DNA from 2 places in the Scandinavium sp. UTDF21-P1B genome. Region 1 is predicted to be linked to the other one. Evidence: predicted binding sites of a transcription regulator. Region 1 holds the regulator's gene; the other holds the start of a gene.

Region 1 (16,219 bases):
ATTTACAAAAAGTGGGCCGCGCACTGATGGTGCCAGTGGCCACGCTGCCTGCCGCAGCCATCCTGATGGGTGTCGGCTACTGGATTGACCCGGTAAGTTGGGGCGGCGATAACGCCTTAGCGGCGCTGTTTATCAAATCTGGCTCGGCCATCATCGATCATATGTCCGTGTTGTTTGCGATCGGTGTGGCTTACGGTATGTCCAAAGATAAAGACGGTGCAGCTGCGCTGACCGGCTTTGTTGGTTTCCTCGTTTTAACCACCCTGTGCTCTCCGGCAGCGGTGTCGATGATCCAGAAGATTCCTCTGGAGCAGGTCCCGGCGGCTTTCGGTAAGATCGAAAACCAGTTCGTGGGTATCCTTGTCGGTATTATTTCTGCTGAGCTGTACAACCGCTTCAGCGGCGTTGAGCTGCCGAAAGCGCTGTCGTTCTTCAGCGGCCGCCGTCTGGTACCTATCCTGACCTCCTTCCTGATGATCGCCGTTGCGTTCCTGCTGATGTACATCTGGCCGGTTATCTTCGGTGGCCTGGTGAGCTTCGGTGAGCACATTCAGAAACTGGGCTCTGCGGGCGCCGGTATCTATGCGTTCTTCAACCGTCTGCTGATCCCTGTTGGTCTGCACCACGCGCTGAACTCCGTATTCTGGTTTGACGTTGCCGGTATTAACGACATCCCTAACTTCCTGGGCGGTGCGCAGTCTATCGAAGCCGGTAAAGCGGTTGTCGGTATCACCGGTCGCTATCAGGCAGGCTTCTTCCCAATCATGATGTTCGGCCTTCCAGGTGCTGCGCTGGCGATTTACCAGTGCGCACGTCCGGAAAACAAAGCCAAAGTGCTGGGTATCATGATGGCGGGTGCCTTCGCGGCATTCTTCACCGGTATCACCGAGCCTCTGGAGTTCTCCTTCATGTTCGTGGCACCAGTGCTGTACTTCATCCACGCTGTGCTGACGGGTATTTCCGTGTTTATCGCGGCGAGCATGCAGTGGATTGCTGGTTTCGGCTTCAGTGCCGGTCTGGTGGATATGGTGCTCTCCTCGCGTAACCCGCTGGCGACGCACTGGTGGATGCTGATCCCTCAGGGCCTGGTGTTCTTCGTTATCTACTACGTGGTGTTCCGCTTCACCATCACCAAATTCAACCTGATGACGCCAGGTCGTGAACTGGCGGTTGCCGGTAGCGAAGAAGATGGTCAGGACGTGAATGTGAGCACCGGCAAAGAGCAGGATGCATCCGCGCTGGCTCGTCAGTACATTGCTGCCGTAGGTGGTTCTGATAACCTGACCGGTATCGACGCGTGCATCACCCGTCTGCGTCTGAACGTGAAGGATTCTTCTCTGGTTAACGAAGCGCTGGCCAAACGTCTCGGTGCGTCCGGTGTGATTCGTCTGAACAAAACCAGCGTGCAGATTATCGTGGGCTTCGTGGCAGAAAAAATTGCTAACGCGATGAAAACCACCGGCCACGTTGCCGCAGCAGAAGCAACTCCTGCTGCGGCGGCACCAGCAGCGGTAAAACCACAGGCTGTACCAAACGCAGCAGCGACTATTGCTGCGCTGGTATCCCCGGTTACCGGTGATGTTGTTGCTCTGGAGCAGGTTCCTGATGAAGCGTTCGCCAGCAAAGCCGTCGGCGACGGCGTAGCGGTGAAACCAACGGAGAAAACCGTCGTTTCTCCGGCAGCAGGCACCATCGTTAAGATCTTCAACACCAACCATGCGTTCTGCCTCGAAACCGAAAAAGGCGCGGAAATCGTTGTCCACATGGGCATTGATACCGTTGCGCTGAACGGCCAGGGCTTTACTCGCCTGGTGGAAGAGGGTGCGGAAGTGGTAGCCGGTCAGCCGGTTCTGGAAATGGATCTGGACTTCCTGAACGCCAACGCACGCTCCATGATCAGTCCAGTGGTGTGCAGCAATATCGACGACTTCAGCGGCCTGGTAATCAAGGCGCAGGGTCAGGTCGTTGCAGGCGTCACGCCGCTGTATGAGATTAAAGGCAAATAATCGTTCCTGAGTAAATCTTATGTGCCTTAGCGGCGGGGGAATTCCTCCGCCGCTTTTTTTTGCAGCAAATGCTCCCATTATTTTCATCAGATACGTATTTTCCGTAACTAAGGGTTGTCACTACGTCCGGCTTATAAGATCATATGCCGTTATATGTTGTTTACGCCTTGAGGAACCCGCGATGAGTGAGGCTGAAGCCCGCCCGACTAACTTTATTCGCCAGATTATTGATGAGGATCTGGCCAGTGGTAAGCACACGACCGTTCACACCCGTTTTCCGCCAGAGCCGAACGGGTATCTGCATATCGGTCACGCTAAATCGATCTGCCTGAACTTCGGCATCGCCCAGGACTATCAGGGTCAGTGCAACCTGCGTTTCGATGACACCAACCCGGTGAAGGAAGACATCGAATACGTTGAATCGATCAAAAATGACGTCGAGTGGTTAGGTTTCCACTGGTCTGGCGATATCCGCTACTCCTCGGACTATTTCGATACCCTGCATCAGTACGCCGTTGAGCTTATTAATAAAGGTCTGGCGTATGTCGATGAACTCTCTGCAGAAGAAATCCGCGAATACCGCGGCACGCTGACTGCGCCGGGTAAAAACAGCCCGTACCGCGATCGCAGCGTGGAAGAGAACCTGGCGCTGTTTGAAAAAATGCGCGCCGGCGGTTTCGAAGAAGGTAAAGCGTGCCTGCGCGCCAAAATTGATATGGCGTCATCCTTCGTCGTAATGCGCGATCCGGTGCTGTACCGCATCAAATTCGCCGATCACCACCAGACCGGTAGTAAGTGGTGCATCTACCCGATGTACGACTTCACCCACTGCATCAGCGATGCGCTGGAAGGGATTACTCACTCCCTGTGTACGCTTGAGTTCCAGGACAACCGTCGCCTGTACGACTGGGTACTGGATAACATCTCCATTCCGGTTCATCCGCGTCAGTACGAGTTCTCTCGTCTGAATCTGGAATACACCGTGATGTCCAAGCGTAAGCTGAACCAGCTGGTCACCGACAAGCATGTGGAAGGCTGGGATGACCCGCGTATGCCAACTATTTCAGGCCTGCGTCGTCGTGGCTACACCGCAGCGTCCATCCGTGAATTCTGTAAGCGTATCGGCGTCACCAAACAGGATAACACCATCGAAATCGCGTCGCTGGAATCCTGCATTCGTGAAGATCTGAACGAGAACGCACCGCGCGCGATGGCCGTTATCGATCCGGTTAAGCTGGTTATCGAAAACTACCAGGGCGAAGGCGAAATCGTCACCATGCCGAACCATCCGAGCAAACCGGAAATGGGCAGCCGTGAAGTGCCGTTCAGCCGTGAAATCTGGATCGATCGCGCTGACTTCCGCGAAGAAGCGAACAAGCAGTACAAGCGTCTGGTGATGGGTAAAGAAGTGCGTCTGCGCAATGCCTACGTGGTGAAAGCGGAACGCGTTGAGAAAGATGCAGAAGGCAATATCACCACTATTTTCTGCACTTACGATGCCGACACCCTGAGCAAAGATCCGGCCGATGGCCGTAAAGTGAAAGGCGTTATTCACTGGGTGAGCGCACAGCATGCGCTGCCGGTTGAAATTCGTCTTTACGATCGTCTGTTCAGCGTGCCAAACCCGGGTGCCGCGGAGGACTTCCTGTCCGTCATCAACCAGGACTCTCTGGTGATCAAACAGGGTTACGCTGAACCTTCCCTGAAAGCCGCTAAGGCGGGCGTTGCGCATCAGTTCGAACGCGAAGGTTACTTCTGCCTCGACAGCCGTTACAGCACCGCTGATAAGCTGGTCTTCAACCGCACCGTTGGCCTGCGCGATACCTGGGCGAAAGCGGGCGAGTAAGCTTGCTGCTTTAAGTCCTGAAAGCGTCGCTTCGTGCGGCGCTTTTTTTATGCCATTTTCGCGATGCGAAATAATCTCATTTCTGCTACTGAAACACTTATCGGCTCTGTTACATATTGCCACCTGCCCCATTTACTGGGCTGCTGACAAACCCCTGCTATTAGCGGTTCCTGCCATTTTGTCTCGCACTTGTACTTTGTAACAAAACGCAATCAAATATGTGCGCACTGTCATACTCTTGCGCATTCGTGCGGAAAAAGGATTGATAATTCGCGTCGCGAAAAATAGTCTACTGACATAGCGTCAGGCCCTTTCTGCCTCGCTACTTTTTTGCAGTGCTTATTTTATCGCTTTCGCCTTTTGCGACGGCGTTTTTAAAGTCAAAGAGGATATACACATGCGTACGTTCAGTGGCAAACGTAGTACGCTGGCGCTGGCTATTGCCGCCGTCACCGCAATGTCGGGCTGGGTTGCATCTCCGCAGGCCAGTGCAGCAGGATTCGTAGACGATTCAACGTTAACCGGCGGCATCTATTACTGGCAGCGTGAGCGTGACCGTAAAGACGTCACTGACGGTGACAAGTACAAAACCAACCTTTCTCACTCGACCTGGAACGCCAACCTCGACTTCCAGTCTGGCTTCGCCGCTGATTTCATCGGGCTTGATATCGCCGCCTTTACCGCAATCGAAATGGCCGAATCTGCCGAAAGCGGCCACCCGAACGAAATCGCGTTTTCCTCTATCAATAAGGGCTACGACGAAGACTACTCCGGTGATAAGAGCGGGATTAGCCTTTATAAAGCCGCTGCGAAATTTAAGCTTGGGCCTGCCTGGGCTCGTGCGGGTTACATTCAGCCAACCGGCCAGACGCTGTTAGCGCCGCACTGGAGCTTTATGCCTGGCACCTATCAGGGTGCTGAAGCCGGGGCGAACTTTGACTACGGTGATGCGGGCGCGCTGAGCTTCTCGTACATGTGGACCAACGAGTACAAGGCACCATGGCACCTTGAAACCGACAAGTTCTACCAGAATGACAGGAAAACCAAAGTCGATTATCTCCACTCCATCGGTGCGAAGTACGACTTTAAAAATGACCTCGTTCTGGAAGCCGCATTTGGTCAGGCGCAGGGCTTTATGGATCAGTACTTCGCCAAAGCCAGCTACAAATTCGACGTGGCCGGTACGCCACTTTCTACCAGCTACCAGTTCTATGGTGCACGTGACACCGTAGATAAAAACACCGTCAACGATATTTACGACGGTACCGCATGGTTACAGGCTCTGACCTTCGGCTACAAAGTGGCTGACGTGGTTGACCTGCGCCTCGAAGGGACATGGGTTAAGGCAGAAGGCCAGCAGGGCTTCTTCCTGCAGCGTATGACGCCAACCTATGCTTCCTCCAACGGTCGTCTGGATATCTGGTGGGATAACCGTTCCGACTTCAACGCCAACGGCGAAAAAGCCGTGTTCTTCGGCGGAATGTATGACCTGAAAAACTGGAACCTGCCAGGCTGGGCGGTGGGCGCTTCCTACGTTTACGCGTGGGATGCTAAACCGGCGGACTGGATGATCAACAGCGCAGGGCAGAAAGAGAGCATTGCCTCAAACAAAATCAAAGAGTCTTCCTACAGTCTCGATGCGATGTACACCGTCCAGGAAGGGCGCGCCAAAGGCACGCTGTTCAAGCTGCACTTCACTCAGTACGACAACCATTCAGATATCCCAAGCTGGGGCGGTGGCTACGGCAACATGTTCCAGGATGAGCGCGACGTGAAATTCATCGTTATCGCTCCGTTCACCATCTTCTGATAAGCGACGCGGCGGGCACGATGCCTGCCGCGTAACCATGAGGTCGTATCATGAAAAAATTGATTCTCGTCGCGATTATGGCGTCCGGGCTGGTGGCTTGTGCACAGCCGCAGGCACCGAAAGAAGACAGCAAGCTGAAAGCCGCCTACAGCGCCTGTATTAATACCGCGGAAGGCAATCCGGATAAGATTGAAGCCTGCCAAAGCGTGCTGGATGTGCTGAAGCAGGAGAAGGAGCACAAGCAGTTTGCCGAACAGGAAACGGTGCGCACGCTGGATTATCAGCAGTGTATCCAGGCGACCCGTACGGGTAACGATCAGGCAGTGAAGGCGCGCTGCGATAAAATCTGGCAGGAAATTCGCAGCAACAATACCCCCGCGCCGTAAGCCTTATTTCAACTCTGTTTTTGCCCCAAAATATGCCCATAAAAAAAGCCAACCGTCAGGTTGGCTTTTGCTTTTGCACGAGCGTCGATTATTTATCGGCGGCGTCGTGGGCGTGTTCATCTTCGCGGCAGTCGCCTTCAGCGCAGTGGCCGTAAAGATAAAGGCTGTGGTTAGTCAGACGAATGCCGTGCCTGGTGGCGATTTCACGCTGGCGTGCTTCAATCGAGTCATCACTGAATTCGATAACCTTGCCGCAGTCGAGGCAGATCAGGTGATCGTGGTGATGCTGCTGAGTCAGTTCGAAAACAGATTTACCGCCTTCGAAGTTGTGGCGGGTGACAATTCCGGCATCGTCGAACTGGTTCAGAACGCGATAAACCGTTGCCAGACCAATTTCCTCGCCCATATCGATCAGGCGCTTATAGAGGTCTTCCGCACTGACATGGTGATTGTCCGGCTCCTGAAGCACTTCCAGAATTTTAAGACGCGGAAGCGTGACTTTCAGGCCTGCCTTCTTTAATGCGATATTGTTGTCAGTCATGCGGAATCAGTCCTGTTGCTAGGCGATACACTTCCTTATTGGAAGTATTACTAAGAATGAATTCAGGATAATGCGTCTCATTATAGAACTGCGAAGTCTAAATGAAAACTGCAAACCCTGAGCAAAGTATGCTTTTCAGAAACGAGGCATCATCTGCAAAGCGAAACATCCGACCTCGTTAAAACAGCTGACATTGTACAGACATGTGCTCAAAAGTTAAAAATTTGTAGCGATTAATTTGATTGCTTTTATCTATTAATTTTACGGAACTTATCGCTAATACGGCGCAACCTGAGCGCTGCGCCATACGTTTATCAGGCGTTTTTGATCTCTTCGAGGTGCAGCTCTTCAGAAATCTGCTTAACCCACTTTTCAACGCGCTCAGCGGTCAGCTCCGGCTGACGGTCTTCGTCGATGGCCAGGCCCACAAAGTGATCGTCATCGGCCAGGCCTTTAGACGCTTCGAAATGATAACCCGCCGTTGGCCAGTGGCCGACGATGGTTGCGCCGCGTGGTTCGATGATGTCGCGGATGGTGCCGAGCGCATCACAGAAGTATTCTGCGTAATCTTCCTGGTCGCCGCAGCCGAACAGGGCCACCAGTTTGCCGTTGAAGTCTACCTCTTCCAGCGTCGGGAAGAAGTCGTCCCAGTCACACTGTGCTTCACCGTAGTACCAGGTCGGGATACCCAGCAGCAGAATATCGAAGCCTTCAAGATCTTCTTTGCTGCTTTTGGCAATGTCATGCACTTCAGCTACATCTTTACCAAGCTGCTTCTGAATCATCTTCGCGATATTTTCGGTATTGCCGGTGTCGCTGCCGAAGAAAATGCCTGTAATTGCCATGAGTAAAATAACCTCTTGAAACGTAATGAAATGATGGTGGAATGTTGCCCACAGATAAAGGCAATGATAGCAGGAGGAGAAGGGCGCGGGAACCGCAATCGCGCCGGACTGCACTCTCTGCTACATGAAAGTGATTTTTTGTCGGATTTTCAGACGAGTTTCTGGCTTCGCAACGCAGCCAACTGATGCATCAGTATTTCTTCAATCAGCTCGCTGCGGCTCATGTTTCTGGCTTCAGCCAGCTCGTTGAGCGCATCGACCGCTTCGTGATTGAGCTTTAGCTCAACGCGCTTGAGACCATTGCTTTTGTCGCGCTTCAGCTGATTACGCTTATTAATGCGTAACTGTTCGTCGCGCGAGAGCGGATTGGTTTTCGGCCTTCCCGGGCGACGCTCGTTTGCGAACAAATCTAATGTCGTTCGGTCCGTTTGTTCTTTTGCCATGATTCAGAGTGACTTCGGGGAAACAAGCCGCCGGACGACAGGCCCGGCGCAGATAGCGCGCAATCATACATCAGCGAAACCCCCACGCCAACGCCGGGAGCCACAATGGCGCTTGCTTGCTCGGATTTTAATCATTCCGCCAGATAGCGGCGAACAGCGCGCAGTACCGCGTCCGGTTTTTCAGCGTGGACCCAGTGCCCGGCACCGGCAATCACGTGTGCACGAGCCTGCGGGAATTGTGCCAGCAGCGTGTCGCGATACTCGGTGGTGACGTACGGAGAATTTCCGCCTGCAATAAACAGGGCAGGGTGGTCCCAGGCCGGAATCGTCTCCCAGCCGACAATATGCGGATACTGATCCCACAAAACCGGCACGTTAAAGCGCCATGCGCCACCGACGAAGGACTTCAACAGGAACTGAACCACGCCTTCTTCCTTTATATGCTGCCGCATTACTTCGGCGGCCTGCTGTCGTGTGGAAACGCCCGCTTCCGTCACCGCGTTAATCGCGGCAAAAATTTCATCGTGACGACGCACCTGATAATCCACTGGCGCAATGTCGATAGCCACCAGTTTTCCCACGCGTTCCGGTGCCAGGGCGGTAAACGCCATCACCGCCTTGCCGCCCATGGAGTGCCCAACCAGGGTGGCCTGCTCAATATCGTGAGCATCCAGCGTATCAAGTAAATCCTGAGCCATTGCCGGATAGTTCATGTCCGGGCTTCTTTCCGACAAGCCATGGTTGCGCATGTCGACTTGCAAAATATCGTGGTCGGTAACCAGGTCGCGGGCGAGGATCCCGAGGTTGTCCAGGCTGCCAAAAAGGCCGTGAACGAGGACGATGGGAGAATTAGTGTGCTGGTTTTGTGCAGATTGCGCTCGGCTGTTTAATTTCATGGCAAAGTTCTTTTTTTCGCTACGTCGGGTTAGGGTATCATGTTGAACATTCTGCCGCCCGGCTGCAACACTCAGTAGTCGTCTGAGTTTTTGCCGACACGCTATCCGCTGTTGGGTTTTGTCCCTATAATCCCAACGACTTGTATTCAGCAAAGAAATATCACTGGATTAAGATGAAAACGATCGAAGTTGATGACGAACTCTATGGCTTTATTGCCAGCCACACTAAGCACATTGGCGAGAGCGCATCCGACATTTTACGGCGCATGCTGAAAATTTCTGCCGTAGCCCAGAGTGCAGCCCCCGTTGTCAAAGAGACCCCGGCCCCGAGCGCTGCGCCGGTCGTTGCGGCGGCGGTGAAAAAAGCCTCTTCTCCGAAGGACAACGTCCGCGCCGTGCGTGAACTGCTCCTTTCTGATGAATACGCCGAGCAGAAAAAAGCGGTCAACCGCTTCCTGCTGGTGCTGACTACACTTTACTCCTTAGACAACAAAGCATTTGCCGAGGCCACAGAGTCGCTGCACGGGCGCACGCGCGTCTATTTCGCTTCCGATGAAGCGACGCTGCTGAAAAACGGCAACCAGACCAAGCCTAAGCAAGTGCCTGAAACCCCATACTGGGTGATCACCAATACCAATACCGGTCGTAAATGCAGCATGGTGGAGCACATCATGCAGTCAATGCAGTTCCCTGCGGAGCTGATTGAGAAGGTTTGCGGCACTATCTAACCCTTGCATAAGAAGGACCAGGCAATGGCAACTCATCCCCGTGCAGGCCAGCCTGCACAACAGAGTGATTTGATCAATGTCGCCCAGCTGACGTCTCAGTACTACGTGCTGAAGCCGGAAGTGGGTAACGCAGAACACGCGGTGAAATTCGGTACCTCCGGCCACCGTGGAAGTGCAGGTCGTCATAGCTTCAACGAACCGCATATTCTGGCGATTGCCCAGGCGATTGCGGAAGAGCGTGCCAAAAATGGCGTCACCGGACCGTGCTACGTAGGTAAGGATACCCACGCGCTGTCAGAGCCGGCGATCATTTCCGTACTGGAAGTGCTGGCGGCTAACGGTGTCGACGTGATCGTGCAGGAAAATAACGGCTACACGCCAACCCCTGCCATCTCTAACGCTATCCTGGTTCATAATAAGAAGGGCGGCGCGCAGGCGGACGGGATCGTTATCACGCCATCGCACAACCCACCGGAAGATGGCGGCATTAAATATAACCCGCCTAACGGTGGCCCGGCTGATACCAACGTGACCAAAGTGGTGGAAGACCGTGCCAACGCGCTGCTGGCCGATGGCCTGAAGGGCGTGAAGCGTCTCTCTCTGGATGCGGCTTATGCGTCCGGCCACATTAAAGAACAGGATCTGGTGCAGCCGTTCATTGAAGGGCTGGCGGATATCGTCGATATCAAAGCGATTCAGAAAGCCGGCCTGAAGCTGGGCGTTGATCCGCTGGGCGGTTCCGGGATTGAATACTGGAAGCGTATTGCTGAGTTCTACAAGCTCGATCTGACCATCGTTAACGATCACGTCGATCAGACCTTTCGCTTTATGCACCTCGATAAAGATGGCGCAATCCGCATGGACTGCTCCTCAGAGTGCGCGATGGCGGGCCTGCTGGCGCTGCGTGAAAAATTCGATCTGGCCTTCGCCAACGATCCGGATTATGACCGTCACGGCATTGTGACCCCCGCGGGTCTGATGAATCCAAACCACTATCTGGCCGTTGCCATCAACTACCTGTTCCAGCATCGTCCACAGTGGGGCCAGGACGTGGCCGTCGGCAAAACGCTGGTATCGTCTGCGATGATTGACCGCGTGGTGGAAGACCTGGGCCGCAAGCTGGTGGAAGTGCCAGTAGGTTTCAAATGGTTCGTTGACGGTCTGTTCGACGGCAGCTTCGGCTTCGGCGGCGAAGAGAGCGCGGGCGCGTCGTTCCTGCGCTTCGACGGCACGCCGTGGTCAACCGATAAAGACGGTATCATTATGTGCCTGCTGGCGGCTGAAATCACAGCCGTGACCGGCAAGAACCCGCAGCAGCATTACGACGAACTCGCTGATCGCTTCGGTGCGCCAAGCTACAACCGTTTACAGGCATCGGCAACCTCTGCGCAGAAAGCCGCGCTGTCAAAACTTTCCCCTGAAATGGTCAGCGCCGATACCCTGGCGGGTGACCCGATCACCGCTCGTCTTACGGCTGCGCCGGGCAACGGTGCCTCCATTGGCGGCCTGAAAGTGATGACCAAAAACGGCTGGTTTGCGGCGCGTCCTTCCGGTACGGAAGATGCGTACAAAATCTATTGCGAAAGCTTCCTCGGCGCGGAACACCGTAAGCTGATTGAGAAAGAAGCGGTAGAGATTGTCAGCGAAGTGCTGAAGAACGCCTGACGTTCAGCAATGAAACAGGCCCGGCCAGCGTTAGCGCTTCCGGGCCATTTTTTTATGCCGGGGGCAGTTCGTTTGCCCGGCCTGCAGAGTCATGCTGATTGGCAGGCCCGGTAAGCGCAAGCGCCACCGGGCATGTTTCAGCCGTGTTTATTGGTCAGCTCAAAACGAGGCGACACCAGCCCGTAGAGCGTCCAGCCCAGGAAGGTCACGATCGCGCCATACAGCATCGCTTCTTCACCTGACGAGTAGAGCGCATAGAAGCTGTACATCGCCCCAAGAAACGCCACCGCATTCGCTGCTTTCGCTTTACCCGGCGCGACCTCTGCCACTTTCTGAATAATAACCAGCGCCGCCATCGACAGAATATAAGGAATGATGTTGGTCACCACCGCCAGATTGACCAGCACGTTGAACTGGTTATTCAGCGACGGGCTAATGGTCATCAGCGACAGACCTGACTGGATGACGACAATCGCCAGCATCCCCTGAACCGGCGCTTCAGCGCGGGAGAGGCGAGAGAATATTTTCGGGAAGTAGCCTTCATCCGCCGAGGATTTGAACACCTGCGCGATGGTGAACTGCCAGCCAAGCAGAGAGCCGCAGCACGACATCACCATCAACCCCATGATGACTTTGCCCACTTCCGGGGTGAACATCTGCGCAAATGCCAGCCCGAATGGAGCAGTGGAGTTTGCCAGATCGCTGTTGGGCACAATCCCGGCGATAACGTTGGTGGAAACGATATAAATCACCGCTGCTCCGAGCGTGCCGCCGAGCACGGCAATCGGTACGTTGCGTTCCGGGTTTTCTACCACGTCGGTATTGGCACAGGCAGATTCCAGACCGAGAAACGCCCAGAGCGTCATTGCAATAGAAGAGCCTACTGCGCTAAAGAACGGAACGTGGTGCGGGTTCCAGGACTCAACGTAGAGCGTCGGGCTGAACCAGAACCAGCCAATGACGCAGAGGCCGACCACAGGAATGATCACACCCCATACGGTCACGCTGCTGATTTGGCCGGTGATGCGCGCACCGCCAAAGTTGGCAATGGTGCACAGCCACAGCACGCCAATAGTGGCGAGCCCAATCTGCAACGGGCTCAGCGTGACGCCGAACAGTTCGGTGCCGTAGCCCACGGCGGAAATGGCAATCGCCACGTTGGCAATCAGCAGCGACACGCCGTAGGTGTAGTTGGCCATAAAGTTGCCGGATTTGCCAAAAGCGTACTCCGCATAGCCGCCCATGCCGCCGGATTTACGGCTGAACATCCCGCATTTCGCGAAGGCCCATGCCAGCGCCGTGGAGCCTACCGCGGTCACCATCCAGGAGATGATCGAGATGGTGCCAACCTCGGCGAGCTTGGTCGGCAGCATGATTATCCCTGAGCCCATCATGTTAACCATGGTCAGGATGGTGAGCTGAACGACTCCCATCTTGTTAGATTTACTCATAATGTTTCCCCTTTCAGCAGCGGCTGGTGGGCGTTACGCGTTTTAATGACGTTGCACCATACCTGTTTGCGGCCATCCACTTCTGCGATGTAAACCCCTTGTAGCTCCGGTGCGAAGCCGGGCAGCAGATTGATGCCTTCCTCCAGAGCGGTGAAATAGCGCAGAACGGCACCACTCCAGATTTCACCCGGTACCACGCACAGCACACCCGGTGGATAAGGGAGCGCGCCTTCGGCAGCAATTCTTCCCTCCGCCTGCGGCAAAGAGACCAGTTCGACTTCACCGCGCAGGTAGGCGTAGTTAGCACTCTGAGGATCGATACTAACCTGTGGGAAATGCGCTTTGCGGAACATCTCTTTTTGCAGCTGCTTCACGTCATGCCGCGCGTAAAGCTGATGCATTTCCAGGCACAGCTGGCGCAGGCTGTACCCGGCGTAGCGCTGTTCGTGCTGCCGGTAAAGCGAAGGCAGCACTTCCTGAAGAGGGGCATCTTCATCGAGCAGTTTTTCAAAACGCACCAGCAGCGCAACCAGCTGCTGCAGCTTGGCCATGTCTTCGGCAGGCGTCAGCAGGAACAGAATGGAGTTGAGATCGCACTTCTCTGGGATCACGCCGTTTTCACGCAGGAAGTTGGCAAGTACGGTCGCCGGAACGCCGAAATCTTCATACTCGCCACTGGCGGTGTTGATGCCCGGCGTGGTCAGCAGCAGTTTGCACGGATCGACGAAATACTGATTCTCTGCATAGCCTTCAAATGCATGCCAGCGCTCGCCCGGAACGAAATGGAAGAAATGCAGGTTGTTAGCAATCTCTTCTGTCGGATAAGCGTGCCAGGGTTTGCCATCAACGACCGGCGGAACAAACGGGCGAAGATGATGACAGTTTTCAAGAATCAATTTACGGGCTTCAATGCCGTTGGTGACGCAATCCATCCACATGTTGCGCCCGCTCTGGCCTTCATGCATTTTAGCGTTAACGTCCAGGGCGGCAAACAGCGGATAGAACGGGCTGGTGGAGGCGTGCATCATAAAGGCGTTGTTCATCCTTTTATGCGGCACGTAGCGAGACTGACCCTTAATGTGGCTGTCTTTTTTGTGGATTTGCGAGGTTTGCGAGAAGCCAGCCTGCTGCTTATGCACGGACTGAGTCACCATGATCCCCGGATCGTTTTCATCCAGCTCCAGCAGAAGCGGCGAGCAGTCGGCCATCATTGGAATAAACTGCTCGTAGCCGACCCACGCTGAATCAAACAAAATGTAGTCGCACAGATGCCCAATCTTATCGACCACCTGGCGGGCGTTATAAATGGTGCCGTCGTAGGTGCCCAGCTGAATAACCGCCAGGCGGAACGGCCGGGCTTCACGGGCTCGCTGCGGGGCAACTTCGCTAATCAGCTCCCGCAGATAGCGCTCTTCAAAGCAGTGGGCGTCGATGCCGCCAATAAAGCCGTAGGGATTACGGGCGGTTTCCAGATACACCGGCGTGGCACCCGCCTGCAACAGCGCGCCGTGGTGGTTAGATTTGTGATTATTACGGTCAAACAGCACCAAATCACCTGGCGTCAGCAGCGCGTTAAGCACCACTTTGTTTGAGGAAGATGTCCCGTTGAGAACGAAGTACGTTTTATCGGCATTAAAGACTTTCGCCGCATGCTGCTGCGCCACGCACGGCGCGCCCTCGTGGATGAGAAGGTCGCCCATCGCCACGTCAGCGTTGCAGAGGTCTGAACGAAACAGCGTCTCGCCAAAGTACTCTACAAACTGGTTACCTGCCGGATGACGACGGAAAAATTCTCCGCCCTGATGCCCCGGACAGTCGAATGCGCTGTTGCCCTGGTTGACGTAGTCGACCAGCGCGCGGAAAAACGGCGGACGAAGTTGGGTTTCGTATTTGTTTGCTGCGGCTTCCAGCTGGCGGCCGTAGAATTCGCTACGAGCTTCATCGTGCTCAAAGACGCCATGAATGCGGGCCAGCGTTTCCGCAGGTACGATCTCTTCTTTATTAATGGCGATAAACACCGGCAGGTTATAGCCCGTCGCTGCAATATCGTCGAGTTTTCCCTCTGCAATATCGTTAAGGGATAATACCGCGGCGGCGACATCAATAAATTTAGTTCCGTGGGTGTCAATAATAGCGCGTGTGGTTGTGAAACAATCAGGGCAGGAAGCGCTGACGGCAATTTTTAATTCAGACATTTTTCATCTCTTTAATTTCAGGAAATAGCAGGCCCTCAGCTTCCGGGAAAGGAAACTGAATGCTCCGGTGAATAAGCCATAGCTGTCCGCTGATAATAAAATCAGGGCAGGACATATTCGGATAATATAAATCCCTCCGGCCCGGTTGCCGGAAATGCAGGGTTTATCAGGGTGAGCGCAGCGAGCGGCAGGAAAAAGCCTGTCGGTTCAGGGAGTCAGGAAAGACCTGTATGCTGAGCGCCCGACGTCAGAAGACTATCGGGCGTTAAAGAAGTGAAAGTCGAAGCTATTGCGGTGGGCAAACATCATAATATGCGTTGTTCGCCGGATGTGCGGCATAATTCGGTTATTGTTTTCCATAATAAATACCTTCATAAATGTGTGAAAGCGCAGGTAGTTTATCTGCAAACGAAAAGGATTCTGTGAAGGCGATCACCATTAAGTGAATAAAGCGGCAAGATATGCTGCTATTATCGGATGTTGTTGGGATTAAATGCTGATTTGTTTATTTGTTGTAAATGGATTGTGTGTGTTTTATTCGTGAATATAATTTACGACGGAAATAATATCCAAATGGCGGAGTGAATCAGAGGGGGAATAAAGTTAGATGAGCGAATTGATACCGTGAATAACTATTCACGGTATCAGATAAAATAAGCAGAAAAATTAAAGCATAAACCGGTACCCAATCCCGGTTTCAGTGAGAAGATGCTTTGGCCTTGCCGGGTCGGCCTCCAGCTTCTGGCGTAAATGCCCCATATATATCCGCAGATAGTGGCTGTGCTCCACGGCGTTTGGGCCCCAGACCTGGCTCAGCAGCTGGCGCTGGGTGAGCACTTTTCCGTGGTTGTTCAGCAGCACTGCCAGCAGGCGAAATTCGATGGGCGTCAGGTGAATCTCTTCGCTGCCCCGCACTATGCGGCGATTAACCAGATCGACCTGAATATCAGCAAATGCAATCTCCGGCTGCTGCTGTTCCGCGCTGCCGTGGCGGCGCAGAGCGACGCGCAGTCGGGCCTGCAATTCGCCAATGCCGAACGGTTTACTGAGGTAGTCATCAGCGCCGGCATCCAGCGCGGTGATTTTATCGGTTTCTTCAGCGCGGGCGGAAAGGACAATGACCGGCACCTGGCTCCACTGGCGAAAATCACGGATGAACTCGATGCCGTCGCCGTCCGGTAAGCCTAAATCCAGAATGACCAGGTCCGGCTTGCGCGTGGCGGCTTCCAGCAGGCCACGTTGCAGCGTTTCCGCCTCAAAAACCCGCAGGCCGTCGCCCTCCAGCGCGCTGCGCAGAAAGCGACGAATAGCCTGTTCATCTTCAACGATCAGTACGTTAATCACAGTTCCTCGGGAAGTTCATCCAGTTCCGGGGGCGCGTCCAGTGGCAGCGTGATGACAAAGCTT
Region 2 (16,219 bases), on a different contig from region 1:
CTGGAGAAGAAGTTGTTGTATTTGTTATCCGGCGTGCCGCCGAACTTTTTCTTGAACGCCTGATTCGGGATCAGGAAGCCAGAGGTGGAGTCCGGGTCGGCCATGCCGAAGGACTTGCCCTTCAGGTCGTCGATGGTTTTATACGGGCTGTCGGCTTTGACGATCACCACCGAGTGATAGCCGCGGGACTGATCTTTGTCATCCACTGCGATGCCAACGATATCCACCGCTTTCGGGTTATTGATGTACACCGAAGCGTAGGACGACGGCGACATGCTCAGCACCACGTCGACTTTGCCGCCGAGCAGACCCTGAATGACGCCGGAATAGTCAGAGGAGTTGCGCAGTTTAGTGTCGACGTTCAGCTCCTTGTCGAGAAAATCCTTCACGCACTGGTTATCGCCAATTTGCTGCGTGGCATTCTGCCCGCCGAGGATGCCCAGATTGAGCTCTTTCGGCTGTTCTGCCGCGGCATGCCCGGCCACCAGCAGCCCAGCCATCATCGCGGAAAGTGTTAATGTGCGCTTCATGTGCTTAGTCATTATCATTGCCCGTGTTGTCTTAAGAGAAGGTATGTTTCAGTGGATCTGGCTAATGTCATCGCCATAAAGCTGTTGCAGCACATCCGGGTTCAGATCGTCCGGATGGCCGTCAAAGACGATTTTCCCCTGCGCAATGCCAATTACGCGGGTGCAGTAAGTTTTAACCAGTTCAATCGAGTGCAGGTTGACCATCACGCTGATGCCCTGCTCGCTGACCTCACGCAGCACGTTCATGATGCGCTGAGTGTTTTTGGGATCGAGTGAAGCAACGGGTTCATCGGCCAGTAGCACAGAAGGGTTCTGGATCAGCGCCCGACAAATCGCCACGCGCTGCATCTGCCCTCCGGAGAGGTTTTCCGCCCGCTGAAGCGCGTGCGGCAGCATGTTCATCCATTCGAGCAGGGCAATTGCCCGGGCGCGGTCGTCGTCTGAGAAGACCTTAAACAGGGATTTGAGGGTGGAAGTCTGGCTCAGGCGGCCGAGTAGCACGTTGGTCAGCACGTCGAGGCGCGGCACCAGGCAGAAGTCCTGGAAAATCATCCCGCATTCGCTGCGCCACTGGTTCAGGGCGCGTCCGCTGAGATGGGAGACATCACGCGGCATGCCCACTTCCGGGTAGCTTAAGATTTCACCTTCGGTGGCGGTATGCGTGCCGTTCAGCACGTGCAGCAGCGTGGATTTCCCCGCCCCGCTTCGCCCGACAATGCCCACCATTTCTCCGGCATGCAGGTCGAAACTGATGTCGTTCAGCACCGTCTGCTGAGCGTTATAGGATTTGCAGAGATTTTTCACGCTCAGCACTTTACGCAGATTTGCCGGGAGCGGCTGCGGCTGGAGCGGGTAATCGTTCAGGGAAAAAAGGGCGCGAGCGTTGTTCATAAGAGTTCCACGTTGCTGGTTTTCGCCGTGGGTTATTAACAGCGCTGCGCGTGACGCTTTAATGACAGAAAAACGATAAACAGATGAAGATGACGCGCTGAATATTCCTGAACGGGGAGTACAGACGCGGGTTTTGCAAAAGCGATCCCGGAGATTCTGGCGGATGATTTGAGGGCATTTTTTGTTTTATCCCCCACGTTTCAGCGGTATAGGAAATTAGTCGAAAAAGCGAAAAGTGTTATCCCCGACACGCGACGTAAATGAGTTTCGTCTATGGTTACAGGCAGCGGAATGTGCGCTATTAAAAAGGAGAACCGACAATGAATAAACCCGCTTTGCGCCGCCCAGATACCCTCTACCTCGCCCTGCGGCTGGCACTTGGGGGGGCGCTGTTTTCGCTGGGCCTGGCTTATGCGCAGGCCGATGAGGCGCAACCTCAATCCCCGGATGTTTTATTAGGCCCGTTATTTAACGATGTGCAGAGCGCGAAGCTGTTTCCCGATCAAAAAACCTTTGCCGACGCCGTGCCCAAAAGCGATCCGCTGATGATCCTGGCCGATTACAGGATGCAGCGCGCCCAGAGCAGCTTTGACCTGCGCCACTTTGTTGAGGTCAACTTCACTCTCCCCGAGGAAAAAGACAAGTACGTGCCGCCGAAGGATCAAAGCCTGCGCGACCATATCGACGGACTTTGGCCCGTGCTGACGCGTACCACCGACAGCGCCGAAAAATGGGATTCCCTGCTGCCGTTGCCGAAGCCCTATGTGGTGCCCGGCGGGCGCTTTCGCGAAGTCTATTACTGGGACAGCTATTTCACCATGCTGGGGCTGGCGGAGAGCGGCCACTGGGACAAAATCGAGGATATGGTCGCTAACTTCGGCTATGAAATCGACACCTGGGGCCACATTCCCAACGGCAACCGCAGCTACTACCTGAGCCGCTCACAGCCGCCGTTCTTCTCGCTGATGGTGGAACTGCTTGCCACACACGACAGCGACGCACTGAAAACGTATTTGCCACAGATGGAAAAAGAGCACGCTTACTGGATGGACGGTGCAGACGCGCTGCAAAACGGTTCGGCGAATAAGCGCGTGGTGAAGCTGGAGGATGGCGTCCTGCTGAACCGCTACTGGGACGATAAGGACACGCCGCGCCCGGAATCCTGGCTGGATGACGTCAACACCGCCAAAAGCAATCCGAATCGTCCGGCCACCGAGATTTACCGCGATCTGCGCTCTGCTGCCGCCTCCGGCTGGGATTTCAGTTCGCGCTGGATGGACGACCCGCAAAAACTCAGCTCCATTCGCACCACCAGCATTGTGCCCGTCGATCTCAACTCGCTGATGTTCCGGATGGAAAAAATCATCGCTACCGCCAGCAAAGCTGCGGGGGACGATACCAAAGCCACCCGCTATGAAACGCTGGCAAACGAGCGCCAGAAAGCGATAGAGAAATATTTGTGGAACGACAAAGAGGGCTGGTACGCCGATTACGATCTGAAAACCAAAAAGACGCGTAATCAACTGACCGCCGCGGCGCTGTTCCCGCTTTACGTGCATGCGGCGTCTAATGACCGCGCGGCGAAAGTCGCTGCCGTAACGGAATCACGCCTGCTGAAACCTGGCGGTATCACCACCACCACGGTCAACAGCGGCCAGCAGTGGGACGCGCCGAACGGCTGGGCGCCGCTGCAATGGGTGGCAACCGAAGGCCTGCAGAATTACGGTAAAGAGACGCTGGCAATGGAGGTGAGCTGGCGTTTTCTCACCAACGTGCAGCACACTTACGACAGCCAGCAGAAGCTGGTCGAGAAGTATGACATCACCTCCACCGGCACCGGAGGCGGCGGTGGGGAATATCCGCTCCAGGACGGTTTTGGCTGGAGTAACGGCGTGACGCTGAAGATGCTCGATCTGATCTGTCCGAAAGAGAAACCGTGCGACGACGTGCCGAAAACGCGGCCAGCGCCAGCGGCTGCCGCTCCCACCACCAAAACGCAATAAACGGCGACATTGCCGGGCGGCGCAGGCTTGCCCGGCCTGTGAGCCAGATGCTATATCCGGCTGTTTTTGTAGGCCAGCCAGGGCTTCAGCCGCCACCTGGCAATTCCCCAGCGCTACTACCCAAAATGGTAGTCACCTCGTGACTTCTTCGCTTGATTCAATTAACGCAAACAATAATAATTCGCATTCTTTTTAACGAAAACTGACATTTTCGCACGATTTGACACGGCGGCGTACAGGAGTGCCAGACCGTGTTTCTCAGGATGATGTGATGACTAACACTTTGCCTCTTAAACGCTCGTCGGTGCTTTGCGCGCTGGCGCTGGCTTTCCCCTGCGCCGCCTTCTCTGAAGAAACGGTTGTGGTGACGGCACAGCCGGTAGAATCTGCCACTGCCCCGACTCAGGGATATAGCGCTAAAACGTCAACCGGCGCGACCAAAACCGATCAGCCCTTAATCACCACCGCGCAGTCGGTGTCCGTGGTGACGCGTCAGCAGATGGAAGATCAGGGCATCACTAACGTCAGCCAGGCGCTGAGCTATACGCCAGGCGTCTACAGCACCTTTGGCGGCGCGGCGACCCGCTTCGACGCTATTTCGCTACGGGGCTACCACGGCGGTGACGTCGATAATATTTTCCTCGACGGTATGCGTCTGATGAGCGATGGTGGCAGCCACAACATCGTGCAGATTGACCCATGGTTCCTCGATCGCATTGATGTGATTAAAGGCCCCTCCTCCGCGCTGTACGGCCAGAGCGTGCCGGGCGGGCTGGTAAATCTCACCTCTAAGCGCCCGCTGTTCACCTCCGAAGGCCACCTTCAGGCGTTTGGCGGCACCCAGAACACCAAAGGCGCAGCGTTTGATTACACCGACGCTATTAACGACCAGTGGGCGTATCGCCTGATGGGGATTACCCGTAATACCGACATGCAGTTCGACAACACCCGCGAGGAGCGCTACGCCATTTCCCCGTCGCTGCTCTGGCAGCCGGACTCCGACACCAGCCTGCTGCTGCGCGCCTATCTGCAAAAAGATCCGTCGGGCGGCTATCACGGATCGCTGCCGCTGGACGGCACACGCTACGAGCACAACGGACGCAGGCTCGGCAATCATACCAACGAGGGCGATCCGGGCGACGGCTACCAGCGCCGGGAACAGATTTACAGCTACGAGTTCGACCACCAGTTCAGCGACGTCTGGTCGGTACATTCAAGCGGCAGCTATACCCACTCCAACGTGAAGCTCGATCAGGTGTATCAGGTGGGCTGGGTCGGCGACAGCGACATGCTGGCCCGCGGCTACAGCGGCTCGGAAGGTTCGCTGGACGGCTGGTCAACCGACAACCGCTTGAAGGCCGATTTCACGACTGGCGAGGTGGCGCACACGCTGATTCTGGGCGGCGAATATCACCGTTTCCGCAATGACCTGTGGAGCGGCGCAGGCGGGGCTTCACCGCTGGATCCATGGACGTACTCCACGCCGCAGACCGGGCACACCGTAACCTACAGCGACGATAACAACCGTCGCTACTATCAGGCAGGTGTCTATTTGCAGGATGAAATGGTCTGGAACCGCTGGCATGCGAATCTCTCCACCCGCTACGACCGCATTGTCTCGCAGCAGGTCAGCGACACTTTTGGGACCTCCTCGCGGCGCTCGGATGACCACATCAGCAGCCGCGCCTCGCTGCTTTACGCCTTCGAAAATGGCCTCTCGCCCTACCTGAGCTACAGTCAGGCGATCACGCCTGCGATGCTCTCCGGTCCTGATGGCAATCTGCTGAAGCCCACCACGGCGGAGCAGTATGAAGCCGGTCTGAAGTTCCAGCCGCCGGGCAGCGCTGACCTCTACAGCATTGCAGTTTACGATCTGACGCAAAAGGACGTGGCGACCCGCGACCCAAACATCGGTACTGCCACCTTCCTGCCTGCCGGGAAAGTGCATTCGCAGGGCGTTGAGCTGGAAGCGCGTAATCAGCTGACGCCGCGCCTGAGCACCATTGCCGGGTATACCTGGAACCGCCTGCGCTTTGCCGATACCAAAGACGGCACCGATAACAACACGCCACAGCTGACGCCGGATCAGATGGCTTCCCTGTGGGCGCATTATCAGTTCGATTTCGGCATCAGCGCGGGGGCAGGCGTGCGCTACATCGGTAAACAGTGGGCAGACGATACCAACACTGAACGCCTGCCCTCGACCACGTTGATTGATGCGATGATCCGCGCCGACCTTGGGGCCTGGAGTTCTGCTCTCAAAGGTGCATATGTGCAGGTTAACGCCAACAACCTGACCGACCGTGAATATCTTTCTGGTTGCTATGGCACCAACAACTGCTACTGGGGTGCAGAGCGCTCGGTGATTGCCACCGTGGGGTATGATTTTTAAGCAATTTGCGGCCCATTGCCCGGCAGCGCTTCGCTTGCGTGTACGAAAAAGGGCAGCCATTCGGCTGCCCTTTTATTTATTACTCGTTATTGCTTATGCGTTGCGGCGCAGAAGTCGGAAGACAATCAGCACCACGATGGCACCCACAACCGCTACCAGGAAGCTGTGCATATTGAAACCGTTCACGCTGCCGATGCCGAACATGGTTGCCAGCCAGCCGCCGACGACGGCACCGACAATCCCCAGCACGCAGGTCAGAATAAAACCGCCGCCATCGCGGCCCGGCATGATCAGTTTCGCGATAATACCTGCAATCAGTCCAAATACAATCCAGGTCAGAATGCCCATTTTAACCACCCTCCAAAGAAATAAAATAACCACAAATAATGCGGGCGTATTGTGCGCTCCGGTTATCTTAAGTATAGGTAAACATTCTTAAAATGTAGCGATTCAATTTAATTTTTTATCTGTAAAAAAATATTCCCTCGTTTGTATTAAGTTCTGGTGCGCGCTGCCGATAGTGGATCGAATCTCTGTCAATAAGGAGCTACCGGGCGTGAGTCATTACAATGAGCAATTCCTTAAACAAAATTCGCTGGCAGTGTTAAACATTCTTCGCGATCTGCACCGCGACCGCATTCCTGTACGCGTCTCCTGGGGCACATCGCAATTTATAAGCCGCATTCTCGACGTCTCACCTCAGACTCTTATTATCGATTACGGCAGCCAGGAGTATGAAAATCGCGCGGTGCAGCGTGCGGAAAATATCACTCTCTCTGCCGAAACCCAGGGCGCAAAAATCGAATTTACCGTGCCAGCGCTCAGCCATGGCCAGTTTCTGGACCTGCCCGCCTTCACCATGCCCGTGCCACCTACGCTGTGGTTTATTCAGCGCCGGGAATTTTTCCGTATTTCTGCCCCGCTGCACCCGGTTTATTACTGCAAAGCGAAGCTTGCCGATAAAAGTGAAATCCGCTTTCGCCTGTGCGACCTCTCCCTTGGGGGCATGGGTGCACTGCTGGACGGAACGCCGCCGCCTCAGCTCAAGTCAGGCGTGATGATCCCGCAGCTGGAGCTTGATATGGGGGAATGGGGGAAATTTCACTTCGATGCCCAGCTGATTTCGCTGAGCGAACGCAAGGTGGTGGACGGCAAGAATGAAACCATCAGCACACCGCGCCTGAGCTTCCGTTTTCTTAACATCAGTCCGGCGGTTGAACGCACGCTCCAGCGCATTATTTTCTCCCTGGAGCGTGAGGCGCGCGAACGCGCGAATAAGGTTCGTTAAATCAGTCGATAGCGTCCATGGCCTTTTGCACCTTCCAGATATAGCGAGGGGCCTGCGGCGATGGATGATTTTTAACGATATGGTCGAAGAACGCCTCTTTGTCCATGCCGTTGATTTCAGCAATGGCTTTTTTGCGGTCTGACGAGAAGGTTCTCAGCAGCGCGCCTGCCCCGTTAACATAAGAGGTGACCAGCGCGTACTGCATCACTTCGGGATCCTTAATGCCCAGCAGCGGTCCGTTTTCCAGAATCCGGAAATAGGCCGTGCCCATTGAGATGTTGCGCTCCGGATTTTTCAGCTCGCTGACGGAAGGATCGCCGCTCCAGCCCATATAGCGATACACTTCGCGCCCGGCGGTGGACGGCTTAAGCTGCATCAGGCCCACTGCGCCCGATTTACTCACCACGCCAGGGTTCCCGCCTGATTCGACCGCGATAATCGCCGTGATAAATTTTGGATCGAGTCCCCAGGCCGCCCCAGCTTTTTGGCTTATCGGCATCCACTGCATAGCCCGTTGTACCGGCACCGTCGGGTTATAAGGTGGCTGAGTATAATCGTATTTGGGCTTAGAACTGCACCCGGCAAGCAGTACCGCTAAAACAGCAAACCATCTCAATTTCACGCTTCTATCCTTATCACTGAAGTGTGCGCGCTGATGACAACGCGAAGTTCAGGCGGCATCATAACCGTTTCATTCTCTGCAAGGAATTGCCATGACTCTGTTTCATCTGATTTCGCCATCGGGCTACTGCATCAACCAGCAGGCCGCCGCACGCGGGATTGAGCGCCTCGAAGCCGCCGGGTATCCGGTAGAGAATCAGTCGATTCTGACGCGCCGCCAGCAGCGTTTTGCCGGTACAGAAGCGGAACGGGCGGGTGATATCAGCGCGCTGGCAAACCTCAAAGGGCAAAACGTCATCGTCATGCCGGTGCGCGGTGGCTACGGCGCAAGCCGCCTGCTCGATATGATTGACTGGCAGGCCATTGCCGCCCGCCAGCAGCAGGAGCCCCTGCTCATCTGCGGCCACAGCGATTTCACCGCTATCCAGATGGCGCTGCTGTGCGAAGGCGTCGTGACATTTAGCGGGCCCATGATTGCCGGGAACTTCGGCGCAGAGACGCTGAACACGTTTACCGAAGAGCACTTCTGGCGCGCGCTGCGCAACCCGCAGTTTACCGTCGAATGGAATGGCAGCGGCCCGGCCTGTGAAGCAACCGGCATACTATGGGGCGGCAACCTGGCGATGCTGGCGTCCCTGGTCGGCACGCCCTGGCTGCCGGAAATGAATGACGGCATTCTGGTACTGGAAGACATTAACGAGCACCCGTTCCGCGTTGAGCGCATGCTGTTACAGCTGTTCCACGCGGGAATATTGGGTCGTCAGCAGGCGATTGTCCTCGGCAGCTTCAGCGGCGCAGAGCCGAATGATTACGATGCCGGATATGACTTACCGGTGATGACGGCATATCTGCAATCACGGCTGAGCATTCCTGTTATCAGCGGCCTGGATTTTGGTCATGAGCAGCGCACAGTGACTCTGCCGCTGGGCGCGCAGGCGCGTCTGGTTCACTCCGGCAAGCGCACCACGTTAACAATGTCCGGTCATCCGACCCTCATGGAATAAAAAAATCGCTCATAGCGCTGATTAATCCGTCGTTTCGCGTACTTCTGTGATAACGTTTTACACTCATTTTCACGCGATCAAGGGAGTACGTGAACGTTGGATGCCGGGGCAATAATCAGTCTGTTTATTCTGGGTTCGGTGCTGGTCACCTGCAGTATTTTATTGAGTTCTTTTTCTTCCCGTCTCGGGATCCCCATTCTGGTGATTTTCCTCGCCATTGGCATGCTTGCGGGCATCGATGGCGTCGGCGGCATTCCGTTTGATAATTACCCCTTCGCTTACATGATCAGTAACCTCGCGCTGGCGGTGATCCTGCTCGACGGCGGAATGCGTACTCAGGCAAGCTCCTTTCGCGTCGCCCTCGGCCCGGCGCTGTCGCTGGCGACCATTGGCGTGCTAATCACCTCCGGTCTGACCGGAATGATGGCCGCATGGCTGTTCCACCTGAATCTGATTGAAGGGCTGCTGATTGGCGCGATAGTCGGCTCAACCGATGCGGCGGCGGTATTTTCACTGCTCGGCGGCAAAGGCCTCAACGAACGCGTCGGCTCCACGCTGGAGATTGAATCTGGCAGCAACGATCCGATGGCGGTGTTTCTCACCATCACGCTAATTGAGATGATCCAGCGTCAGCAGACCGGTCTCGACTGGATGTTTGCCGTTCACATTTTCCAGCAGTTTGGCCTCGGCATCGTGATTGGCCTGGGCGGTGGCTACCTGCTGCTGCAGATGATCAACCGCATCTCACTTCCCGCCGGGCTTTATCCCCTGCTGGCGCTGAGCGGCGGCATTATGATTTTCGCTGTCACCACCTCGCTCGATGGCAGCGGTATTCTGGCGGTGTATCTTTGCGGTTTTCTGCTCGGCAACCGCCCCATTCGTAACCGCTACGCCATCCTGCAAAACTTCGATGGCCTGGCGTGGCTCGCACAAATCGGCATGTTCCTCGTGCTCGGCCTGCTGGTGACGCCGTCGGATCTGTTGCCGATAGCCATTCCTGCGCTGCTGCTTTCTGCCGGCATGATCTTCTTCGCACGCCCGTTATCCGTGTTCATCGGCCTGCTGCCGTTTCGCGGTTTCAACCTGCGCGAGCGTGTGTTTATCAGCTGGGTTGGCCTCAGGGGCGCGGTGCCGATCATCCTGGCCGTGTTCCCAATGATGGCAGGCCTTGAGAACGCACGGCTGTTCTTCAACGTCGCCTTCTTCGTGGTGCTGGTTTCGCTACTGTTGCAGGGCACCTCGCTCTCCTGGGCCGCCAAAAAAGCCAAAGTGGTGGTGCCCCCCGTCGGCTGGCCGGTTTCCCGCGTAGGGCTGGATATTCACCCGGAGAACCCGTGGGAGCAATTTGTGTACCAGCTCAGCGCCGACAAATGGTGCGTGGGTGCGGCACTGCGGGATTTGCATATGCCGCCGGACACGCGCATCGCCGCCCTGTTCCGCGACAACATGCTGCTCCACCCAACGGGAAGCACTCGCCTGCGTGAAGACGACGTGCTGTGCGTGATTGGCCGCGAGCGCGATCTGCCTGCGCTCGGCAAGATGTTCAGCCAGTCGCCACCAGTGGCGCTCGATCAGCGCTTCTTTGGTGACTTTATTCTGGAAGCCAGCGCGAAATTTGCCGACGTGGCCCTGATTTACGGCCTCGACGGTGGTGAAGAGTTCCGCGATAACCAGCAGTCGCTCGGCGATATCGTGCAGCTGCTGCTGGGTGCCGCGCCGGTCGTGGGTGACCAGGTTGAGTTCGCCGGAATGGTCTGGACGGTTGCGGAGAAAGCAGATAACGCTGTACTGAAGGTGGGTGTCCGCGTGGCAGAAGAGGATGTGGAGTAGTCTGATTGCTCTGCGGCCTGATGCCCTCACCCCAACCCTCTCCCACAGGGAGAGGGAGCAAACACTAAAAACCTTCTCCGAAGAGAAGGTTTTGCGGTTTACCTCGTCACAACAGGCACGCGCTGCGCCAGAGCGCACATCAGCTCATAGCCAACCGTGCCGCAGCGCTCCGCTACGTCATCAATCTTAATCTCTTTGCCCCACAGCTCAACGGGCGTGCCGATCCCGGCCTGCGGACACGGCGTTAAATCTACCGCCAGCATATCCATCGAGACCCGCCCGACCGTTCCGGTACGAATACCATCCACCAGCACCGGCGTGCCGTCCGGCGCGATGCGCGGATAGCCGTCGGCATAGCCACAGGCAACGATGCCGATACGCTGCTCCTGCTGCGCGGTATACAGCCGCCCGTAGCCTACGGTGTCACCCGACTTCAGGTTCTGCACTGCGATGATTTCGCTGCTCAGCGTCATTACCGGCTTGAGGCCGCTGTTGGCAATATCCTGCCATTTGCCGGATGGGGATGCGCCATACAGCACAATTCCCGGACGAACCCAGTCGTAATGCGCCTCCGGGTGCCAGAGCGTAGCGGCAGAGTTAGAGAGCGAGCGAGGGCAATTCAGCCCTTCTGCCGCCAGCTCAACCTTTTCTAACGCCTCAACGATGCCCTCGGGATTTTCTGCATCGGCAAAGTGCGACATCAGCGTCATGTCGCTGACGTTGCGCATAGCCCGCAGCTGCTGCCAGACGGTATAGACTTTATCCGGCGTGAAGCCCAGCCGGTTCATCCCGCTGTTGACTTTGACATACACATCCAGCGGCGCGTTGAGTTTTGCGTTCTGCAAAGCCTTCAACTGCCAGTTGCTGTGGACGGTAGTGGTCAGGCGATACTGGTCATACAGCGGTAAATCTTCGGCGTGGAAAAAGCCTTCCAGCATCAGGATCGGCCCTTTCCAGCCGCGTTCTCGCAGCAGCACCGCCTCTTCAAGATTGAGCATCGCGAAGCCATCGGTGTCGCTCAGCGCGCTCCAGATCCTGTCGATACCGTGCCCATAGGCATTGGCTTTCACCACCGACCAGACGCGGGAATCAGGGGCCGCAGTGCGTACCACCGCAAGGTTCTGCCGCAGCGCCTGGAGATCCAGGCTGGCGGTAATGGGACGTGACATAACGGTTCCTTAGTTGTGCGCGCCATGCAAATGCTGCGGGCGCGACGGCGTATAGCCTGACTGATAGCGGGCCACGCCCAAATCATCGTACGGAATGGCCGGCGTGCGGCCAGAAATCAAATCACTCAACAGCTGCCCGGAGCCGCAGGCCATGGTCCAGCCCAGCGTGCCGTGGCCCGTGTTAAGCCATAAATTCTTGTATGGCGTGCGCCCGACCACCGGTGTGCCGTCCGGCGTCATGGGACGCAGGCCGGTCCAGAAGTTCGCCTGTTCAACGTGACCACCGCGCGGGAAGAGGTCGCGCACCACCATTTCGAGCGTTTCACGCCGCGCCTTCAGCAGCGCCGTATTAAACCCGACAATTTCCGCCATGCCGCCCACGCGGATCCGGTTATCGAAGCGGGTTATCGCTATTTTATACGTTTCATCAAGGATAGTTGAAACAGGCGCGCCATCCTCTTCTTTAACCGGAATCGTGAGCGAATAGCCTTTGAGCGGATACACAGGAATATCGACAATGCCCTTCAGCATGGCGGTGGACCAGGAGCCAAAGGCCATCACGTACGCATCGGCTTTGACAATTTCTTCACCACACTTCACGCCGTAAATTTGCCCGCCTTCTGACAGCAGCTGATCCACAGGTGTATTAAAGCGGAAGACGACACCCGCCTCTTCCGCCATTTTCGCCAGCCTTTGGGTGAACAACTGGCAGTCGCCGGTTTCGTCATTAGGCAAACGCAGGCCGCCGGTGAGCTTGTGAGCAACCTCCGCCAGTGCAGGTTCAACTTCCGCCAGGCGATTTGCTTCCAGCAGCTGATAAGGGACACCGGCATCCTGCAGCACGGCAATATCGCGGGTGGCATTTTCATACTGTTGTTCGGTGCGGAATAGCTGCAAAGTGCCGCCCTGGCGCCCTTCGTACTGGATGCCGGTGCTGTCACGCAGCGCCATCAGGCAGTCACGACTGTATTCCGCAAGGCGCACCATGCGGCCTTTGTTTTCCATATAGTGGCGGGTGTCGCAGTTGCGCAGCATCTGCCACATCCACTTCAGCTGGAACGGCGTACCGTCGAGGCTTATCGCCAGCGGCGCGTGGCGCTGGAACATCCATTTGATGGCCTTCAGCGGCACGCCCGGCGCGGCCCACGGCGCGGCGTAGCCTGGTGAAATTTGTCCGGCGTTGGCGGCGCTGGTTTCCAGCGCCGGGCCCGGCTCCCTGTCGATGACCGTCACATCGTGTCCCGCCTGACGTAAATACCAGGCGCTGGCCACGCCAACGACCCCACTTCCGAGGATAACCACTCGCATAACGACTCCAGTACCGTAAAAGAACAATCTTCTGATTACAAACTGATAACCTAGTTTAAAATATTATTCAACATAGGCTTTTTTTATGGTGACTCATCTCACATATACCCGTATCACAAAGGTATGGATGGTTTTGAAATCTCCTGCTGCGGCCCAAATTTCGTCAGCACAAAATGCTGAGAATTCACCAAAGCGGCGTGATTGACGCAGGGAAATCGCGAAGAAAAATATTTGCTGTTCGCACGTTAGCGTGGGGGTGTTCTATTCTTGATAGGAGGCTCTCCAGACAGAGAGGGCCGCCAACAATGAGGGCGCGCTAATGGCTACGATTGACTCCATGAATAAGGACACCACACGTCTGAGCGATGGACCCGACTGGACCTTCGAGCTGCTGGATACCTATCTGGCGGAAATCGACCGGGTGGCGAAGCTCTACCGGCTTGATACCTATCCGCATCAAATCGAAGTCATTACTTCCGAGCAGATGATGGACGCTTACTCCAGCGTGGGGATGCCGATCAACTACACTCACTGGTCGTTTGGCAAAAAATTCATCGAAACTGAGCGACTCTATAAGCACGGCCAGCAAGGGCTGGCGTATGAAATCGTTATTAACTCCAACCCTTGTATCGCCTATCTGATGGAAGAGAACACCATGACCATGCAGGCGCTGGTCATGGCGCACGCCTGCTATGGGCACAACTCCTTCTTCAAAAATAACTATCTGTTCCGCAGCTGGACGGACGCGAGCTCTATCGTCGACTACCTGATTTTCGCCCGCAAATACATCACCGAATGCGAAGAGCGCTACGGCGTTGACGAGGTGGAAAAACTGCTGGACTCCTGCCATGCGCTGATGAACTACGGCGTGGATCGCTACAAACGTCCGCAGAAAATCTCCTTACAGGAGGAGAAAGCGCGGCAGAAAAGCCGGGAAGAATATCTGCAAAGCCAGGTGAACACGCTGTGGCGTACCCTGCCGAAGCGCGAAGAGGAAAAGGCGATCGAAACCGCCCGTCGCTACCCTTCCGAGCCGCAGGAAAACCTCCTCTACTTTATGGAGAAAAACGCCCCGCTGCTGGAATCCTGGCAGCGTGAGATCCTGCGCATCGTGCGCAAGGTCAGCCAGTATTTCTATCCGCAAAAACAGACGCAGGTCATGAACGAAGGCTGGGCGACGTTCTGGCACTACACCATCCTCAATCATCTGTATGACGAGGGGAAAGTGACCGAGCGCTTTATGCTGGAATTCCTGCACAACCATACCAACGTGGTGTTCCAGCCGCCGTACAACAGTCCGTGGTACAGCGGCATCAATCCGTATGCGCTGGGCTTTGCGATGTTCCAGGACATCAAGCGCATTTGCCAGTCGCCAACGGAAGAAGATAAATACTGGTTCCCGGACATCGCCGGATCGGACTGGCTCGAAACGCTGCACTTTGCGATGCGTGATTTTAAGGATGAGAGCTTTATCAGCCAGTTCCTGTCGCCGAAGGTGATGCGGGATTTCCGCCTGTTTACGGTGCTCGACGACGATCACAATAACTATCTGGAAATATCCGCCATTCACAACGAAGAGGGCTACCGGGAAATTCGCAACCGGCTGTCGGCACAGTACAACCTGAGTAACCTGGAGCCGAATATTCAGGTATGGAACGTTGATCTGCGCGGTGACCGTTCGCTGACGCTGCGCTACGTGCCGCATAACCGCGCACCGCTGGATATGGGACGTCGCGAAGTGCTGAAACACGTGCATCGTTTGTGGGGGTTTGACGTGCTGCTGGAGCAGCAGAATGCGGACGGCAGCGTGGAGCTGCTGGAGCGTTGCCCGCCGCGGCAAAATTTGCTGTAGGCATAAAAAAACCGGGCGGCGCTTTTGCCTGCCCGGCCTGGACTGTTGGTATTTCCGTGTTCGATTTTGTAGGCCGGATAAGCGTTAGCGCCATCCGGCATGTTCACGTCGGTTAACGACCGTGAATAGCCAGATCGCCCGGCAGCGTTTTCTGCATTTTATGCCAGATAAGCCCGGACTCATGGCCATAGCGACGCACGGTTTCATAAACCTGCTCGTGCAGCCCTTGCTCACAGACTTTCGCCAGCTGATGATAGAAGCCGAGCGCCAGACTGCGCGCTTCCGGATTCGCAAAGTAGTGACGGCCAATACGGGTGTAGAGGCCCTTCATGCCGTTAAGGATCAGACCGTAGATTGGGTTGCCGGAGGCAAACGCCAGGCCGCGGAAAATGCTGTAATCCAGTTCGGCGAAAGCATCGGCGTGATCTTCCACTTCGTTTGCGGTCGCCAGCACCTTCAGTGCGTCTTCAGGATGCTGACGGAAAGCGGTGCGGATAAAAATGGTGGCGATGTTGGTCCGCACGGAGAGCAGGTTATCAATCAGCTGCGGCACGCTGTCGTGATCGAGGCGCGCCAGCGTTTCCAGAATGTTTAAGCCGGATGTTTCCCAGAAGTTGTTCACTTTGGTCGGTTTGCCATGCTGAATGGTCAGCCAGCCATCCCGCGCCAGACGCTGCAATACTTCACGTAACGTAGTGCGCGTAACGCCGATCAGTTCAGAAAGCTCACGCTCTGCGGGCAGGATGGTTCCAGGTGCGAAGCGGTTATTCCAGATACTTTCAATGATGTACTCTTCCGCGAAACCCGCCGGGCTCTGCGCCTTAATGACCATAGTGAGATTTCCATTACACAGCGTTGCAAATTTGGAACTCATCATACCAGAGCGAACAGGGGCGCAGATAGCGCAACGCGGTAATTAAAAGGGGATCGCGGTTTTATTTTATAAAATTTCCTCACCTCAGCGGGACTTGCCTGTCCCGCTCTCACGAACGATACTTCGTCTTCACTTCCAGCAAACTGCTTACTTTTGACGGGATCGGAAATCTGTCGTGGAAATATCAACCTCACGCGCCCTATGGCGTAATTTTTTAGGTCAGTCACCGGACTGGTACAAACTGACGCTTATTCTCTTTCTGGCGATCAACCCTGTCGTCTTCTTCTTCAATCCGTTTGTTGCCGGATGGCTGCTGGTCGCCGAGTTCATCTTTACGCTGGCAATGGCGCTCAAGTGCTATCCTCTGCTGCCTGGCGGTCTGCTGGCGATTGAGGCGGTGATGATCGGTATGACCCGCGCGGAGCACGTGCGGGAAGAGATTGCCGGAAATCTTGAA

The links. Region 1 encodes Fur, which represses iron uptake genes when iron is present. Its sites were predicted from a motif close to ATAATAATGAGAACNACTATCAA; they were not measured.
Region 2: a site for Fur is predicted at 3,595-3,617, ahead of AB1287_RS17980 (TonB-dependent siderophore receptor). Genes of this name have one in related genera too.

The regions. Positions count from the first base shown of each region.
Region 1 is NZ_JBFLVD010000008.1:171,287-187,505, forward strand. It holds gene nagE (N-acetylglucosamine-specific PTS transporter subunit IIBC) at 1-2,006, shown strand, start outside; gene glnS (glutamine--tRNA ligase) at 2,188-3,852, shown strand; gene chiP (chitoporin ChiP) at 4,250-5,662, shown strand; gene chiQ (ChiQ/YbfN family lipoprotein) at 5,713-6,048, shown strand; gene fur (ferric iron uptake transcriptional regulator) at 6,137-6,589, opposite strand; gene fldA (flavodoxin FldA) at 6,904-7,434, opposite strand; gene ybfE (LexA regulated protein) at 7,584-7,877, opposite strand; gene ybfF (esterase) at 8,009-8,773, opposite strand; gene seqA (replication initiation negative regulator SeqA) at 8,947-9,501, shown strand; gene pgm (phosphoglucomutase (alpha-D-glucose-1,6-bisphosphate-dependent)) at 9,526-11,166, shown strand; gene potE (putrescine-ornithine antiporter) at 11,304-12,617, opposite strand; gene speF (ornithine decarboxylase SpeF) at 12,614-14,812, opposite strand; gene speFL (leader peptide SpeFL) at 15,068-15,172, opposite strand; gene kdpE (two-component system response regulator KdpE) at 15,479-16,156, opposite strand; gene kdpD (two-component system sensor histidine kinase KdpD) at 16,153-16,219, opposite strand, start outside.
Region 2 is NZ_JBFLVD010000025.1:21,746-37,964, forward strand. It holds gene phnD (phosphonate ABC transporter substrate-binding protein) at 1-530, opposite strand, end outside; gene phnC (phosphonate ABC transporter ATP-binding protein) at 579-1,421, opposite strand; gene AB1287_RS17975 (alpha,alpha-trehalase) at 1,742-3,424, shown strand; gene AB1287_RS17980 (TonB-dependent siderophore receptor) at 3,696-5,816, shown strand; gene AB1287_RS17985 (GlsB/YeaQ/YmgE family stress response membrane protein) at 5,910-6,164, opposite strand; gene ycgR (flagellar brake protein YcgR) at 6,373-7,104, shown strand; gene emtA (membrane-bound lytic murein transglycosylase EmtA) at 7,106-7,726, opposite strand; gene ldcA (muramoyltetrapeptide carboxypeptidase) at 7,818-8,729, shown strand; gene AB1287_RS18005 (potassium/proton antiporter) at 8,826-10,559, shown strand; partial or broken gene AB1287_RS22480 (hypothetical protein) at 10,497-10,697, opposite strand; gene dadX (catabolic alanine racemase DadX) at 10,658-11,728, opposite strand; gene AB1287_RS18015 (D-amino acid dehydrogenase) at 11,738-13,036, opposite strand; gene AB1287_RS18020 (SpoVR family protein) at 13,356-14,888, shown strand; gene fadR (fatty acid metabolism transcriptional regulator FadR) at 15,001-15,720, opposite strand; gene nhaB (Na(+)/H(+) antiporter NhaB) at 15,938-16,219, shown strand, end outside.